One region of the Mesobacillus sp. MER 48 genome, then DNA from elsewhere that is predicted to be linked to it. Evidence: riboswitches for the same ligand, from Rfam matches in the RefSeq annotation. Region 1 holds a riboswitch; each other region holds the start of a gene.
The links. Region 1 has a riboswitch for thiamine pyrophosphate ahead of thiC (phosphomethylpyrimidine synthase ThiC). Riboswitches for the same ligand answer to the same signal wherever they lie in the genome.

Region 1 (3,817 bases):
GCGTTCTCAATTTCTTCATGAATGACCCATTTATGGTCCTCTACGCGTTCACCACCATTTGTAGGAGTATAGGAAACCGAATAAACTGTTGTATTATAGGCTCCTGCAATGGTTGCAACTGCCCCGTCCATTCCCTTCATATGTTTTGCGTGCATGACAGCTTGGCTCCCAACCGGGTAGGTTGGATTTTCCGCAACTTCTAGTTCTTCGGGAACCTCACCTGAACTTGAATGATCCATTTCCATATGTTCATTGGATTCTTCCGTTTTTTTATCTGCGTTATTTTCAGGTGGAGCTGAAGTGTTGTTGTTTCCGTTACAAGCAGATAAAACGAGAGCCATAATCAGAGTGATTATAATGGACAAAAATTTATTGGATTTCATTAAAAATCATCCTTTCTTCTATTTGGATTTTTTAATCAATACAATTCCCTTTGCAATAGGATGGTTCGATTGGGTTTCAACTGAATATGCCAGGGTTAAAAGTTCTTCCTCACTTATTCCCTGGACAGGAAAAATATCTGTTACTCCGAAGTTTCCCTCGGTTAGTGTCCCCGTGTTATCAAAAACAATCCGAACTCCTTTATATGTCCCTTCGGATGCCACTCTATTAGGAATTAACAATCCCTTTTTCGCTGCTATGGCGGTTGACCGTGATGTTACTAAAGGACCCGCCAAACCAAGTGCATGAGGGCAAGCGATAATTAAAACAGTAACCATTCGTTCCAAAGCAAATTCGAAATCACCTGTGGCAGCCCAATAGGCAAGTGTAATGATACCCGCAAGAACTGCTGCGCAAAATAGCCATTTATGCCATTGTGGTTCCTCCTTTCAGAAGTATCAAAGTTAACCATTATTTTTCCGAAAACAATGTCCTAATCGCGTGATAAGCATTCGATATTTTTATACCCTACACCCCTATCGTAAAACTTATTTTTTATATGGCTTTCTAACAGAAGAGGTACTGTATGAACTTGAAATGAGGGATTTTTTAAAAATGATTAATAACATAAGTCAACCAGCCTTTACGAAGCTGTGTTAATCGTCTTCATGTTTTTAGAATAATGATAGAATTTCATGTAATTATTTGTACTTTCTAAGGAAGAGGGAGAATTTGGTCGGTATTTGTCTAAGGGCTTCTTTAGCTAAACTCCTTGAAAGTGTGTTCTATTGTCCATATAGGCAATAAGCACTCTATTGCTTAAAAAACTTTTCTTTATTTTTCGTATTGTGTATACTCGAAGGGAACTGAATAGCAATAACTAGGGGTGCCCAATAGCTTGGGCTGAGAAAGGGACGCGTTAAAGTTCCTTGACTCTTTGGACCTGATCTGGATCATACCAGCGTGGGGAAGTTGACAAGTGCACAGTCTTTTTGTGCAGAGACATTCGCGGTTAAAGCCGGTCCATCTTTATGTGGGCCGGCTTTTTTACATACTAGGGAATTTCCCAGGTGCCAGATCTCGTCCCTCAATTTTAAAAAAGGGAGAGATGATCAGTGAAAACAGCAAAATCATTAAACCAGGACAGCATTTCGATTATGGCAAGCTTCTCTGGGAGCAAAAAAGTCTATGTGGAGGGCTCGCAGCCTGATATTAGGGTTCCGATGCGAGAGATTGAATTAAGTCCGACCAGCGGATCTTTTGGAGAGGAAACCAATGAGCCGGTTCGCGTATATGATACGAGCGGTCCCTATACGGATCCTGCTTATACACCCGATCTTAGAAAGGGTCTTCCTCCACTGAGGAGCAGGTGGATTCAGAGACGAGGGGATGTTGAAGCGTATGAGGGCCGGAAAATAAAGCCCGAGGACAATGGATACTCAAGTGAGCATGACCCGAGGGCAAATGATAAGGTTTTTCCGGACCTATCGCGTAAGCCATTGAGGGCGAAGGAAGGGAAGAATGTTACCCAGCTGCATTATGCCAAAAAGGGAATCATTACGCCGGAGATGGAGTTCATAGCGATACGGGAGAATATGGACCCGGAATTTGTGAGATCTGAAGTGGCAAGGGGCAGGGCCATCATTCCTTCCAATATCAATCATCCTGAGACTGAACCCATGATTATCGGCAGCAACTTTCATGTCAAAATAAATGCGAACATTGGGAACTCGGCCGTCTCCTCGTCCATTGAGGAAGAAGTGGAAAAAATGACGTGGGCTACCCGATGGGGTGCAGATACAATCATGGATTTGTCTACAGGAAAAAACATTCATACGACACGCGAATGGATTATCCGGAATTCAGCTGTTCCGGTTGGCACCGTTCCGATTTACCAGGCGCTTGAAAAAGTGAATGGCATTGCTGAGGACCTTAGCTGGGAAGTGTTCAAAGATACGCTCATTGAACAAGCTGAGCAAGGGGTTGACTACTTTACCATCCATGCAGGCGTCTTGTTGCGGTATGTTCCGCTGACTGCCAGACGATTGACTGGAATTGTCTCAAGAGGCGGTTCGATCATGGCTCAATGGTGCCTTCATCACCATAAAGAAAACTTCCTTTATACACACTTTGAAGAAATCTGCGAAATCATGAAGGCATATGATGTGGCCTTCTCTCTGGGAGATGGTTTGCGCCCTGGATCGATTGCTGATGCCAATGACGAGGCCCAATTTGCTGAGCTCAAAACACTTGGGGAGTTGACGAAGCTTGCGTGGGAGCATGATGTACAGGTAATGGTAGAGGGACCCGGGCATGTTCCGATGCATTTAATCAAGGAGAACATGGATAAGCAGCTGGAGATTTGCCAGGAAGCGCCATTTTATACACTAGGACCGCTAACCACTGACATCGCGCCGGGATATGACCACATTACATCTGCGATCGGAGCTGCGATGATCGGCTGGTACGGTACAGCTATGCTCTGTTACGTAACGCCAAAGGAACATTTGGGACTGCCGAACAAAGACGATGTGCGTGAGGGTGTGATCACCTACAAAATTGCCGCCCATGCCGCTGATCTGGCAAAGGGCCATCCTGGAGCGCAAAAAAGGGACGATGCCCTGTCGAAAGCCCGTTTTGAATTCCGTTGGAGAGATCAGTTCAATCTTTCATTGGATCCTGAACGCGCATTGGAATACCACGACGAAACATTGCCGGCTGAAGGTGCAAAAACTGCTCACTTCTGTTCTATGTGCGGACCTAAATTCTGCAGCATGAGAATCTCCCATGATATCCGGAACTATGCAAAAGAGCATAAGCTAGAGCCGGAGGACGCAATCAAGAGGGGACTTGTTGAAAAAGCAGAGGAATTTAAAAAAGCCGGAGGAAAGCTTTATCAATAAGAACTGATTAAAAAGGGGAGCCGCTTTCTATTTTTATCTAGTAATCTCTTAAGTCCGTCTTTTTGCGCCTATTTTCACACCTTTAAGTCGATGAATACATCGTTCAGGTAACTTTTTCCCAAACTCATGGAATGGTCATTTAGCATTTTTTACAGGTTTAATTGATTAGTAATTCCGTATGCGAAGGGAATAAATTGTCTATTAAGAGCCATTTCACTTTCTCTGTTACGTTTCAATCATATACTGGGGCCAGCGTGAATGTCACGATTAGTGTCGGGATGTGCTCATACGAAGTGGGCCTCGGTAAGGAAAACTTCTTCAAAGCAGCAGATGACAGCTTGTATCAAGCGAAAAGGAACGGCAAGAATCAAACCATAATCGCGGAAACATCCAAAAAAGAACCTGTGTAGACGACTCGAAACGGAGTCAATTACACAGGTATTTTGGTACATCATGTTTCTTTAATGAGGGTCGGGGAATACATTACACTTAAGGGTGTGAGACTACAGAACCGTCCCTCTGTCTAAATAAAA
Region 2 (3,817 bases), on a different contig from region 1:
GAATTGACCGTCTTCTTGATATGGCGCGAACAGCTGTGAATATCACAGGAGATGCAGCATGTGCAGTCATTGTTGCTGAAACGGAGAAAAAACATGTTGTTCAAAAAGAGAAAAGAAGAATCACAAGTACAGAGGACAATCGTACACTTGAATATTAAGAATAAATAAAGGCTGTTTTCGTAAAGATTGTTGTTAAAATCTTAAAGCCGATTTTAACGTGCTATAAGCAATTTTGCAGTTCGTTTTTAAGTGTGCAAGCTCTTTTCTCATAATAAGCTTGAATTTTATAAAGAAAACTAGGTCATTCAATCCAATTTAGTAGTCAATAGCAACAAAGTTTGAGAAAAGAGCCTAAATAAAAGACCCTGCCGGCACCGGCAAGGGTCTTTTTGTGATGTTAGTTCTCCATCCTTATTAATGGCAAAAGCATGATGAATGAAGTTTTATCTGGCTCTGATGAGCATGCAAGTATGCCTTTGTGCTTCTCGATTATTTCCCGGCAGACAAATAACCCTAGGCCGGTTCCGAGCGTTTTTGTTGTGACGAATGGCTCGAAAATCGTCTTCAGCAACTGGTCGGGAATGACCGGTCCATTATTGGAAATCTCGATTTTTATATGTGTATCATTCACGAAGTATCCCTTGATTTCAATTTTAGGGTCAGCACGATACTGGCTCAACACATCAATTGCATTAAAGATGATATTGATCAAGACCTGTCTGATTTCATCGGAATATCCATACAATTCCATGTCATCTGCTACTTCCTTGGCAATCCGTACATTGGTGTCGAGGATGCTGGGATAAAGGAAATTTAAAACCTCATCAATCATTCTGTTTAATGAGAAAAGTTTTTTTTCCTTTCCAATTAGTTCTTTTTTAGAAAGAAGCAGAAATTGAGAGATCCGGAAATTGAGTTGTTCAAGCTCCCCGGAAATGATATCAAGATACTTCATATCCTCGTGTTCGGATCTCAACAGCTGGATAAATCCCTGGATAGAAGTCAGCGGATTGCGGAATTCATGGATAAAACTTGACGTCATCTGGCCGAGCAATGTCAGCCGGTCCTTATGGGTGGAGTCGATGAATTGGTTTTTTTCCTCAATGATTTTGTTTTTCTGTTCATTGTAGTAAGATACTGCGTAATACAGGAAGGTATCAAAACAGTAATTGATTCGGTTGATGGACTCCTGCATATCTTCCCATTCCATATTCATTTTGTGCAGGTGCTTGTAAAGTACAGATCGTCCTGAATTGACATTGTAGACAAAATCCCCAATATTGATGTCTGCGCGAACTCGTTCTTCTCCTACCATAAAGGCAAGTTTTTGGAGGTGGTCCTCCAGTTCTTCATTTGTCTTGGAAAAAACAGAGAGAATGATTTCATACATTTTCTCAGCGTTCTTGGTTATTTTTTCTTTATATGGATCATCTTCCGAGACGATGATTTTTACAGCCCAGTCGGCAATGAGTTGTTCCCTTTCACTAGTCAGGAAGCTAAGCAAACGGTTATCCGTGATTGGCAGCATTTTATTAAGTCCCCCAGTTTTTCTTTTCGATATTAAAGATTCGAGGTGCAGCTCGAAATCCCTTTGTCGAAAATTGAGAACATCCGCTGAATAGCGTCGAATCGATAAAAACGTGACAAAAGACCGATATTTTTAGCAACTTGAGGTGAGATTTGTCTTTTTTGATTCGACAAGGATTGGAAAAATAATATTTAACTTGTGATAAGAAAGAAGAAGTAGTATATTCATAGTGTAGAAACTAAATAATAACCACAAGGGGAGCTGCCAGAGAGCAGCTGAGAGTGAGCGGCCGAGTTCTTACCCTTTGAACCTGTTAGTTAATGCTAGCGAAGGAATGTGGATGCGATAGGAAAGCAATCATGGGAATCCTATATCGATCCCCTGATTGCTTTTTTTGTTTCTGAAGCAGAAAAGGCGTGTTGAAAACGGACCTCATTCTGGAAAGAAGGAGGAACAGTTATGAAGCAAAAACAAACATTATTTTTAGTGGAAGTGGCAGTGTTTTCCGCACTGGCTTATTTGTTGGATTTATTCTCGGGATTTTTATTTTCTCGAATCTGGCCGCAGGGCGGTTCAGTATCAATCGCGATGGTACCGGTTTTCCTGATGGCATTTCGCTGGGGAATCAAGGGAGGAGCCATCACAGGGCTTCTGCTGGGACTACTGCAATTCATCCTGGGATTCTCGCAAATATTCCATCCTGTCCAGGGAATCATCGATTATTTGGTGGCCTTCACTGTATTAGGGTTTGCCGGTATTTTTGCAAGACAGATCCAAGAGAATATCAGGAATGGATATAAAAAGAGGTGGATAGGATTGATCATCGCGGGGACCTTCCTTGGAAGCCTGCTTCGCTTTATCGCCCATTTCTTTTCCGGCTGGGTCTTTTTCGGAGTTTGGGCGCCAGAAGGACAGCCGGCTTGGCTGTATTCACTCATCTATAACGGAACCTATATGATTCCAAGTATGATTTTAAGCGCAATTATCATTATTCTTGTCATTGGCTATGCTCCATCAAGGATGGTCAAATCGACACTTGTAAGCAATAAAATGTGATATATCAAGGAGAGCTGACAATTCATTCAGCTCTCCTTTTTCACCTTTATAATATACCCGTTAAGGTATGTGATGAGCGTGAAACTGAAACTCGGAAAAATTGTCAATTCTATGGAGTTTTCCATATTCTCATATGTTATAAGTGTGTTTTGTGATTTATGTCACAGTGAAAGTGACCTGAAACTGATTAAATAAAGATAATCATTCTCAATTAGATATAAAAAACTAACAAACTGAAAAAAGGTGATGGCTATGCTGGGAAAATTAAAGACTGGTGAAAAAGGCCGGATCATGAATATTGCTGGAACTGACAAATATGTCAGAAGAAGATTGCTTGATTTCGGGATTTCTGAAGGATCGGAAGTATGCATAAAATGCATTCTGCCTTTTGGCGGCCCGGTCATGGTTGAATCATGCGGCCAATGCATAGGTATCCGCCGCAAGGAAGCATTACGGATCGAAGTGGAGCGAGTATGATGAACATAGCGCTTATCGGCAATCCGAATACCGGAAAAACTTCGTTATTTAATAACTTAACAGGATCATATGAATATGTTGGCAACTGGAGCGGAGTAACGGTCGAAAAGAAAGTTGGCCTTTTCAAGAATGGAAAGGATCAGCTGATTGATTTACCAGGAGTCTATACGCTCAATCCATTGTCGAAGGATGAGGGTGTGGTTACGAACTTTTTCCTGGAGGATTCGTTCGAGAAACTTTTGAATATCCTCGATGCGTCGCAATTAAGGCGTAATTTGCACCTTACCCTGCAGCTTCTGGAATATGGCGCCCCGATCACTATTGGTTTGAATATGCTTGACGTTGCAAAAAACAGGGGCATACAAGTCGATATTGAACAGTTGTCAAAATCATTAGGGGTCCATGTTGCTCCTGTCGTGGCAAGATCAGGAAAGGGCTGTAACGAACTTGCTGAACTTGCGACAAGAGAACCGTCAGGAACTGGCAAAACAAATCTTGTGTATTATGGAAAAGCAATAGAGGAGGGAATCCTCCAGCTGGGGCTGAAATTGGATGGGAGGACACGATTTCCTGTTCGCTGGCTGGCCATTCAATTGTTTGAAGGGAATCCCTATGTTAAAAACTATTTGACTGCCTTTTTGCCATCGGAAGAAATCGAATCACTTGTCGACTCTATCATTGTTACAGAGCAACAACAATCAGGGAGCAAACAAGCGCTGGACCAGGTAATACATCGCAAAAGAAGTGAAGCGATCG
Region 3 (3,817 bases), on a different contig from region 1:
TGCCATGGGTGTTATTCGTCTCAATCCTTGGAGTGGAGAAGTAAGCAAATTCCTTTCCGTCAAAGAGGACATCAACAGATTCGTTTGTTTCCTCATCATGCCCGCCTTTTATCACTACATTTTTCGCTCCAAAGGCATGAATTCGTTTAGCCGCTTCCTTTTTTTCATCCGTACCGCGAATCGACATGCCTGTCAGCACTTCGGCTTCGGGGATATTCGGGGTGATGATGAGACAGAGCGGAAGCAAATGTTTTTTCAGGGCCGATACAGCCTCCTGCTGGAGCAATGAGGCTCCTCCCTTCGCAATCATGACAGGATCGATAACGACCTTTTCCCAGCCGAACTGCTTTATTTTTTCCGAGACCGCTTGTATGATTTCCGCGTTAAAAAGCATTCCTGTTTTCAGGGCATCCGCTCCAATGTCCTCACCGACTGATTGGATCTGCTCTGCTACCGCCTCTGCGCTCATCGGAAAAACTCCCTGGACACCAAGCGTATTTTGCGCGGTAACAGCAGTCAGGGCAGATGTGCCAAATACCTTCAGTTCCTGGAATGTCTTCAGGTCAGCCTGGATTCCGGCTCCCCCGCCGCTGTCAGATCCTGCGATTGTAAGTGCTTTTTTCATATTCATTTACCTCCTCTTTCAAAAGAACTTTTACTGTAGATTTCCTCAGCATCCAAACGGTAGAGCTGGTTCAGGAACTCCACTTGAAAACTCCCTGGTCCCTGCAAGGCACTTTTGTCAGCGGCAACTTCGGCTGCCACTCCGTAAATGCTCAATGCAGCAGTTGCTGCTTTCAAAAAATCCTTTTCCACTGCTGTGAATGCCCCGATTACTGAGGTCAGCAGGCATCCGGCACCGGTTACCTTCGTAAGGATTGGATGTCCATTTCTGACGACTAACGTAGATTCCCCATCTGTAATAACGTCTTCCTTACCTGTCAGCGCAACAATCGTATTCAATTTTTGAGCAGCGGATTCTGCCAGCTCGATCACATCCCCATCTGAATCACCTGCGTCAACACCGCGTATGTTCCAGGCTTCCCCTGCTACATTGGCAATTTCCGCGGCATTTCCTCTTATGACCGAAATCTCCAGTTCCTCCATCAGCCTTCTTGCAGTTTCCGTCCGATAAGCAGTCGCCCCGGAACCAACCGGATCAAGGATGACTGGAACTCCATGCTCATTTGCCGCTTTGCCGGCAATCAACATAGATTCGACGACTTGAGGCGTCAACGTCCCAATATTCAGCACAAGGCTGCCCGCTATGCTTGCCATTTCGGCAACTTCCTCTTGTGCATAGGCCATCACTGGAGATGCACCAAGAGCCAGCAGCCCATTGGCGGTAAAATTCGTGACCACAACATTCGTGATGTTATGTACAAGTGGATTCTCTCTGCGGACCTTCTCCAGCAAACCAGCAATCTCTCGTTTTTCCATTCCAATTCCTCCTTCATCCATCCTCAGACCGCCTCTGCGACCTGAATTCCATCTCCTTAATCCATCACCAGCCCGCCGTCTACGACCAGATTTTGTCCGGTAACTGCACGCGCCCATGGTGAGGCGAAGAACAAAATTGAGTCTGCAACTTCTGTGGGATCGGTGACTTTTCTAAGAGGTGTTGAAGATTCGATTAGCTGGAATACTTCCTCAGAAGTAGCTGAGCTTGCGTCGGTCATTTTTAGCAGTCCTCCCGAAACCATATTGACGGTAATGCCATACTTTCCAAGATCATTCGCCATATTTCTTGTGAACCCCAGCAGCGCAGCCTTGCTTGTTGTGTAGTCATGGTAGGCGACAACTGGATTCTGGAAGAGGTTCGTGCCAATATTAATGATTCTGCCAAACTTCTTTTCTTTCATATTTGGCAATCCCGCCTGGATGGTATTCAATGAACCGCGGACAGCTCCCTCAAGCTGCTGTTGGTAATCCTCCCAGTTCACTGCAAAAGCATCCTTATTCGCCACAGGATCAAACTTAAAATTGACCAAAGCATTATTGACGATGGTCGTAATCGGTGCCCCAAAATGTTCTTTTGCCAACCTGAACATGCTTTTGACCTGTGCAGGATCACGCACATCCGCCCTTAGAGCAAGGGCATTTTCGCCAATGGTCTCTGTCAGAGCCTTTGCCTTTTCTTCATTCTGAAAATAGTTGATGACAACTTTTGCACCTTCCCTTGCAAAAGCTTTGACCGTTTCTGCACCAAGGCCACGGCTTCCTCCAGTTATTAAAACTACTTGATCTTTTAACTCCATTTGTTTCAACCTCCTTAAAATATAAAAAGCCAGATCCATATATAATGGACCTGGCTTAAAAGCAAAGTAAGAAAACTTCTCTCACACTACTTTCCTACGCTGGTATTACCCAGATCAGGTCCGAAGGGTTAAAAGACTTAGCGTCTTCCTCTCAGCCAGCAGAAGGGCACCCCTAGTAGTAAATCGAATATTCAGTTGTCTTTATCCTAGCCTTATCTCCTATATATGTAAAGTAAGAAGTTCATATTCTGCTATTTTTTAGTTCTTCATTGATTTCTTCCAGTAGTCTAAGCTGATGGTCCTGCTTTTGGATGATACTTGCAGTTAATTTTTGCAGTGTAATCGTTATCGACCAGAGTGACAGCAGCAACACAATGATGAGGCCAAGATCAATCATCTTTCTTTTTCCCTTCGGTTAAATCGTCAAATGGAGTGTAATGATTGCTTGGCAAATTACCTGAGCGGATTATCTTGAAAATCAGATAAAACACGACAAACAGCACTATGAACGTGAAAAAATACCCCATACTGTCCAGCCTCCTTTACTTTCATTATACAATAAACATGATACAAAAAATGGAATTTTCATTCTTTTTAAAATGGTCTTCTTGATCATCTGTGCTAATATGAAAATATACATATGAATGGGAGATGAAAGCAATGAAAAACGAGATAATCGAAAGATTCACCTCTTATGTCAAAATCGACACACAGTCCAATGAAAACAGTGAGACCACTCCATCGACCGAAGGCCAGCTCACCCTTGCCAATATGCTTGTCGAGGAACTAAAATCGATTGGCATGGAGGAAGTCACGATTGATGAAAACGGTTATGTGATGGCAACACTTCCTGCAAATACCGATAAGGATGTCCCAACCATCGGGTTCCTTGCCCACGTCGATACGGCAACTGATTTTACAGGCAAAAATGTCAATCCGCAGGTTGTCGAAGACTTCGATGGCAATCAGATCATCCTGAATAAGGAGCAGAATATCATCCTGTCGCCAGCGGATTTCCCTGAACTGCCTCAATATAAAGGCCATACATTAATTACGACCGATGGAACGACTCTTCTAGGCGCTGACAACAAAGCAGGGATTGCCGAAATCATGACGGCGATGGCTTATTTGATCAAGCACCCTGAAATCAGGCATGGTAAAATCCGTGTTGCTTTCACTCCGGATGAAGAAATTGGCAGAGGCCCTCATAAGTTTGATGTAAAAGCATTCGATGCAAAATTCGCTTACACCGTTGACGGCGGTCCGCTTGGCGAGCTGGAGTATGAAAGCTTTAACGCAGCAAGCGCCAAGGTGACTTTTAAAGGAAAGAACGTCCACCCCGGCACGGCAAAGGGCAAAATGGTGAACTCCGCCAAAATCGCGATGGAATTTAACAGCAAGCTTCCTGCAGAAGAAGCGCCTGAGCATACAGAAGGATATGAAGGATTCTTCCACCTGAGCTCGATTAATGGGGATGTGGAGGAGACGACGCTGAGCTACATCATCCGTGATTTTGACCGTGACAGCTTCCAGGCACGCAAGGAATTGATGCAGAAAAT
Region 4 (3,817 bases), on a different contig from region 1:
GAGGGTGCTTTTCCCGGAACCGCTTGGACCAAGTATAAAAATGTTCTCATTTTCATTAATATTAAAAGAGATATTTTCAAGTATGGAATCGTCCTCAAACTTGAAGTTTAAATTGGAGACTTCAAGCAAGGGAGTCTTATGCTGGCCGCTCATCGGCAAGCTTTTCCTTTCTTGCTTCTTTTCCAAGAGGGAAGCTATTCAGTGCCCCGGTCCTGGCAAGGCTGTCACTTATGTATTTGCCTGATAGTCCGGCTAGCAGTGCCCCGCTTAATAATCTTACAAAAAACATTGCTGCCACATAGCCTGGGGATAAAGCAGAAAATCCTCCCAAAAAATATCCCCAGACAAAACTGGTGATGGAAGATCCCATACCTGCAGTAATCAGTACCCATGTTGAGTAGTTTTTCCATTTTGTTGCGGCGAAGACTGCTTCAGCTCCCAGTCCCTGAATAAGACCTGCAAGGATCAGTCTTGGTCCTACGGCATTTCCAAGCATAACTTCTATTATGGCCGCTATGGTCTCTGACAGTACAGCTGCTCCAGGCTTTCTGATGATATAGGCAGCGATGATTGAAACAATGAACCAAATACCAAAAATCAAATCATAGCCTATCATACCGAATAACCCGACCAGAACATTTCCCACCTGTAAAAAAAGCAGGTACACGACACCGAAAACGACTGCAAGGACGGATAACACAATCACTTCACGAAGTTTCCAATTTTCGATCATTATTTTGCCTCCTTTCTTGAAGGACTATTTGCTGACATGGTTACAGTCATTACAATATGGGAAGAATCACTGGACCTCGCTCCGTCAAATGCTTTTTCTAAACCAGTGAATACCTGGTTCGCATCCCCATCAAGCCTGGAGGCATAATGCACTCCGCCACCGAACACACCTTGTTCCTCAACGGTCTTAATTTGATCCATGATTACCTCCATATAATTCGCTATTCCCAGTGGATAGAGTGCGAACTGGCAGGCAACTTCCTGGCTGATGCTGTTTGAGAGTTTTTCATTTAGCAATATGGAGTCTTCTGCCATCAAGGTATCGCCTGCAGAATCGCCAGGGCATCCATTTGAAAAGGTAGCATTCAGGACTACATGGTCTCCGCCTTTTGAAGCATTTAAAAAGATTGCTTTAACAACATCAAATACATGTTCAGACCGCCCGCGTGCACAGGTGCTAATATCATCTGTCTTCATCCATACTTTTGTTGTGTCTACTTCTTTCAGTGCTGACAGGATTATTTCCACGAATCTGTCTGACATGGGGTAAATCGAAAATCTTGCCCCAGTAATCTCGCTTGTACCGCACAAATTCTTTTCCATTTTCTCAACGACTCCCTTTTTTTAAGTCTCGGAAAAACAAAAACTGCATCCAGCGTGATGGATGCAGTCGAATACTATCGCTTATAAAAAAGGGGAACGATGAGTTTCTCCCGCACTTCCCCACGCTGGTATTATCCAGATCGAGTAATAAGGGTCAGAACAAAGTTCTTCTCAGCAAAAAGCTCCCCTAGTGCAAAAATCTATGCAGTTGTTGTTTCCAAAATTATCTTAAAGCAATTGTCCGGAATTGTAAATGGTTAATTATTTAAAAATAAATCATTCATAATCCTGGTGAAAAACCTTTCTAAGGCGGTATTCATCCAGAGTACCAAGTTCACTGTTGAGAAGCAATTCCATTTCCTCTAATGCACTTTTCGTAACCAAAGGATCACTTATGGCCCAGTTAACAGTATAAACGAAGTAATAATCTTTGATTTGGCGGAAAATAACTACGGAGTTAGGATACTTGTCAAATTGAGCTTTAATATTATATCTTTTTGTGTATGACCATATTGTCAGTTTCATAGATTATCTCCATCTTTTATCTTCTAAAAGGCATATATTTATAAGATACCCCTTGCGGATGGGGCGGAAACTGGTTCCGGGAACAACATAGTGTTTTATACTGAAGGAATATGCTAAAATAGAGGTCGTTGCAGTATAGTTAGCGACATATATCTACATAATATCAGATTGCTAGCAGATAGATAGAAGTTTTTGAAGGAGTTGGAGGGAAGTCAGCATTATGAATGAAGCCCAAAGGATTCAGTTAAACGTCAGGGTATCCAAAGAGACCTCGGACAAGCTTGATGAAATTGTAGAATACTATCAGGAAAATACGAAAATTGGCAGGATCTACAAAGGTGATGTTTTGACAGATATTATCGAAAAATCATATGAAATCATGCTCAAACAGAAGAGGCTGAATAGATAAAAACAGTGTGACAAATTGTCAATGAGTAAATGTGGCAAAATATTGAACAAAATAGTTGCGCTAATCAATAATTAGTCGTATTATTTAAATAATCTGAATAAACGATAAGGTGGTTATTGATTATGATGCGTATGGCAATTGCAGGTGTAGCCGGCTTTGTCCTTGTGTTCATTGAATCATATATTGTCATGGTCCTAAAAAATTATGAAGCGATCGATTTTGGGGGGATCGCCCCGTTTGTCAGTGTCTGGACAATGAATTTTTTCCTTGTTTTCTCAATTTTGACCCATATTAAATTTTGGTATGAAGACCGTGAAGCTCAGCGTGAAGAAGAAGCTGCAGAAAGAGATAGGTTCATCAGTTAATTAAGACGGAGAAAGGCAAAATCGCCTTTCTCTTTTTTTTTATTATGCATTTTCCCCATTTTCAATTCGGTCACGTTCTGCTTCTTCAGCCGCAATCCTTAATTCCTGAAAGAATAGCTGATCATTGCACACCATGCTGTGCTGCTGATCATGTTCAAGTTCCTGTTCAGATTTAATAATGTTGTTTTGCTCTCTTTTCACTTGATTCATCCTCCTTACTTTATACTTCTCAGTGTTTAATTTCCCTTACCTGCAAAAATCATGCAAACATATTTCTATTTTCAAAGTATTTTCCCAATACCAATATTTATACAAACCTTTAATCAAGCTTGGCCGGATGAGGAAGACTATATCAAAAATAGTAAAGGAGTTAGCCCAAATGGAAGCCATTTATTATTATGATGATCAAGTTCATTATCTTAAAATTGAGATTTTAGCAACTTCTAAAGAATCATCTTGGCAGGCTTACGTTTTTGACGATAATTGGAATGATATCCTTAGCAGTGCTTCATCTATATCCGAGAGGTTCACAGAGACAATCGAGTTTGCTAAGGAAGCATTTGGCATCCGAGGAAGGCTATCTATAGTGGAAGATCTTCCTCTTGATAACTCGCTTAAGGAGGCATTGGAGATAATGTTATTCCATTTGCAGGCATTGCTATTTTCGTCAGCTATCTTAGTAGAAAACGACTGCGAAGCATTGGAACGTTATGGTTTTACAAAGGAAATCACAGCTGAGGGAAGAACTTTTTATCTCCTCGTCTCTGATGAAGCGGAACAGGACTCATGCAGGTTTTTATAAGCCAACACGAGCAAGTTGATTTATAAGAATGAAGCCTTTTCTTTTCTAAATGAAAAGGCTTTTTGTATGCAAGAGCAAAGATTATTGCCATGGCAGTGTTTTAAAAAACACCAATAAAAATGGTTAATGTTTATTCCTGAAAGGGTAGGAGAAAGGGGAGTGATTTATATACAGAAAGGAAGATGAGGCTTTGTCTGGCAAAATTAATGTAACTATCAACGGTGCCGAAGTGACGGCTGACGGAAATCAAACAATCCTTCAATACCTTTCAGACAGCTCGATTGAGGTACCAAATGTATGTTTTCATCCAAGCCTTGGACCTATCGAGACATGTGATACCTGTATTGTAGAAGTGAACGGGGAAATGGTCAGATCGTGTTC

Region 2: it holds a riboswitch for thiamine pyrophosphate, as region 1 does, so the genes downstream of both, thiT (energy-coupled thiamine transporter ThiT) here and thiC (phosphomethylpyrimidine synthase ThiC) in region 1, are expected to answer to the same signal.
Region 3: it holds a riboswitch for thiamine pyrophosphate, as region 1 does, so the genes downstream of both, M3593_RS16145 (3-oxoacyl-ACP reductase) here and thiC (phosphomethylpyrimidine synthase ThiC) in region 1, are expected to answer to the same signal.
Region 4: it holds a riboswitch for thiamine pyrophosphate, as region 1 does, so the genes downstream of both, M3593_RS02105 (YkoF family thiamine/hydroxymethylpyrimidine-binding protein) here and thiC (phosphomethylpyrimidine synthase ThiC) in region 1, are expected to answer to the same signal.

Annotation. Positions count from the first base shown of each region.
Region 1 covers NZ_JAMAUR010000005.1:158,172-161,988, forward strand. Annotated here, with positions in the region: gene M3593_RS17475 (YdhK family protein) at 1-383, opposite strand, end outside; gene M3593_RS17480 (HAD family hydrolase) at 402-719, opposite strand; TPP riboswitch at 1,254-1,368, shown strand; gene thiC (phosphomethylpyrimidine synthase ThiC) at 1,539-3,284, shown strand; gene M3593_RS17490 (diguanylate cyclase domain-containing protein) at 3,479-3,694, shown strand.
Region 2 covers NZ_JAMAUR010000008.1:61,604-65,420, reverse strand. Annotated here, with positions in the region: gene M3593_RS20350 (dicarboxylate/amino acid:cation symporter) at 1-158, shown strand, start outside; gene M3593_RS20345 (histidine kinase N-terminal domain-containing protein) at 398-1,528, opposite strand; TPP riboswitch at 1,773-1,880, shown strand; gene thiT (energy-coupled thiamine transporter ThiT) at 1,988-2,584, shown strand; gene M3593_RS20335 (FeoA family protein) at 2,837-3,061, shown strand; gene feoB (ferrous iron transport protein B) at 3,061-3,817, shown strand, end outside.
Region 3 covers NZ_JAMAUR010000004.1:269,024-272,840, reverse strand. Annotated here, with positions in the region: gene thiD (bifunctional hydroxymethylpyrimidine kinase/phosphomethylpyrimidine kinase) at 1-631, opposite strand, end outside; gene thiM (hydroxyethylthiazole kinase) at 628-1,440, opposite strand; gene M3593_RS16145 (3-oxoacyl-ACP reductase) at 1,497-2,258, opposite strand; TPP riboswitch at 2,333-2,442, opposite strand; gene M3593_RS16140 (hypothetical protein) at 2,500-2,655, opposite strand; gene M3593_RS16135 (hypothetical protein) at 2,648-2,785, opposite strand; gene pepT (peptidase T) at 2,919-3,817, shown strand, end outside.
Region 4 covers NZ_JAMAUR010000001.1:421,228-425,044, reverse strand. Annotated here, with positions in the region: gene M3593_RS02115 (ABC transporter ATP-binding protein) at 1-153, opposite strand, end outside; gene M3593_RS02110 (ECF transporter S component) at 137-733, opposite strand; gene M3593_RS02105 (YkoF family thiamine/hydroxymethylpyrimidine-binding protein) at 733-1,335, opposite strand; TPP riboswitch at 1,436-1,534, opposite strand; gene M3593_RS02100 (hypothetical protein) at 1,612-1,860, opposite strand; gene M3593_RS02095 (hypothetical protein) at 2,081-2,269, shown strand; gene M3593_RS02090 (hypothetical protein) at 2,392-2,634, shown strand; gene M3593_RS02085 (hypothetical protein) at 2,677-2,835, opposite strand; gene M3593_RS02080 (hypothetical protein) at 3,014-3,436, shown strand; gene fdhF (formate dehydrogenase subunit alpha) at 3,627-3,817, shown strand, end outside.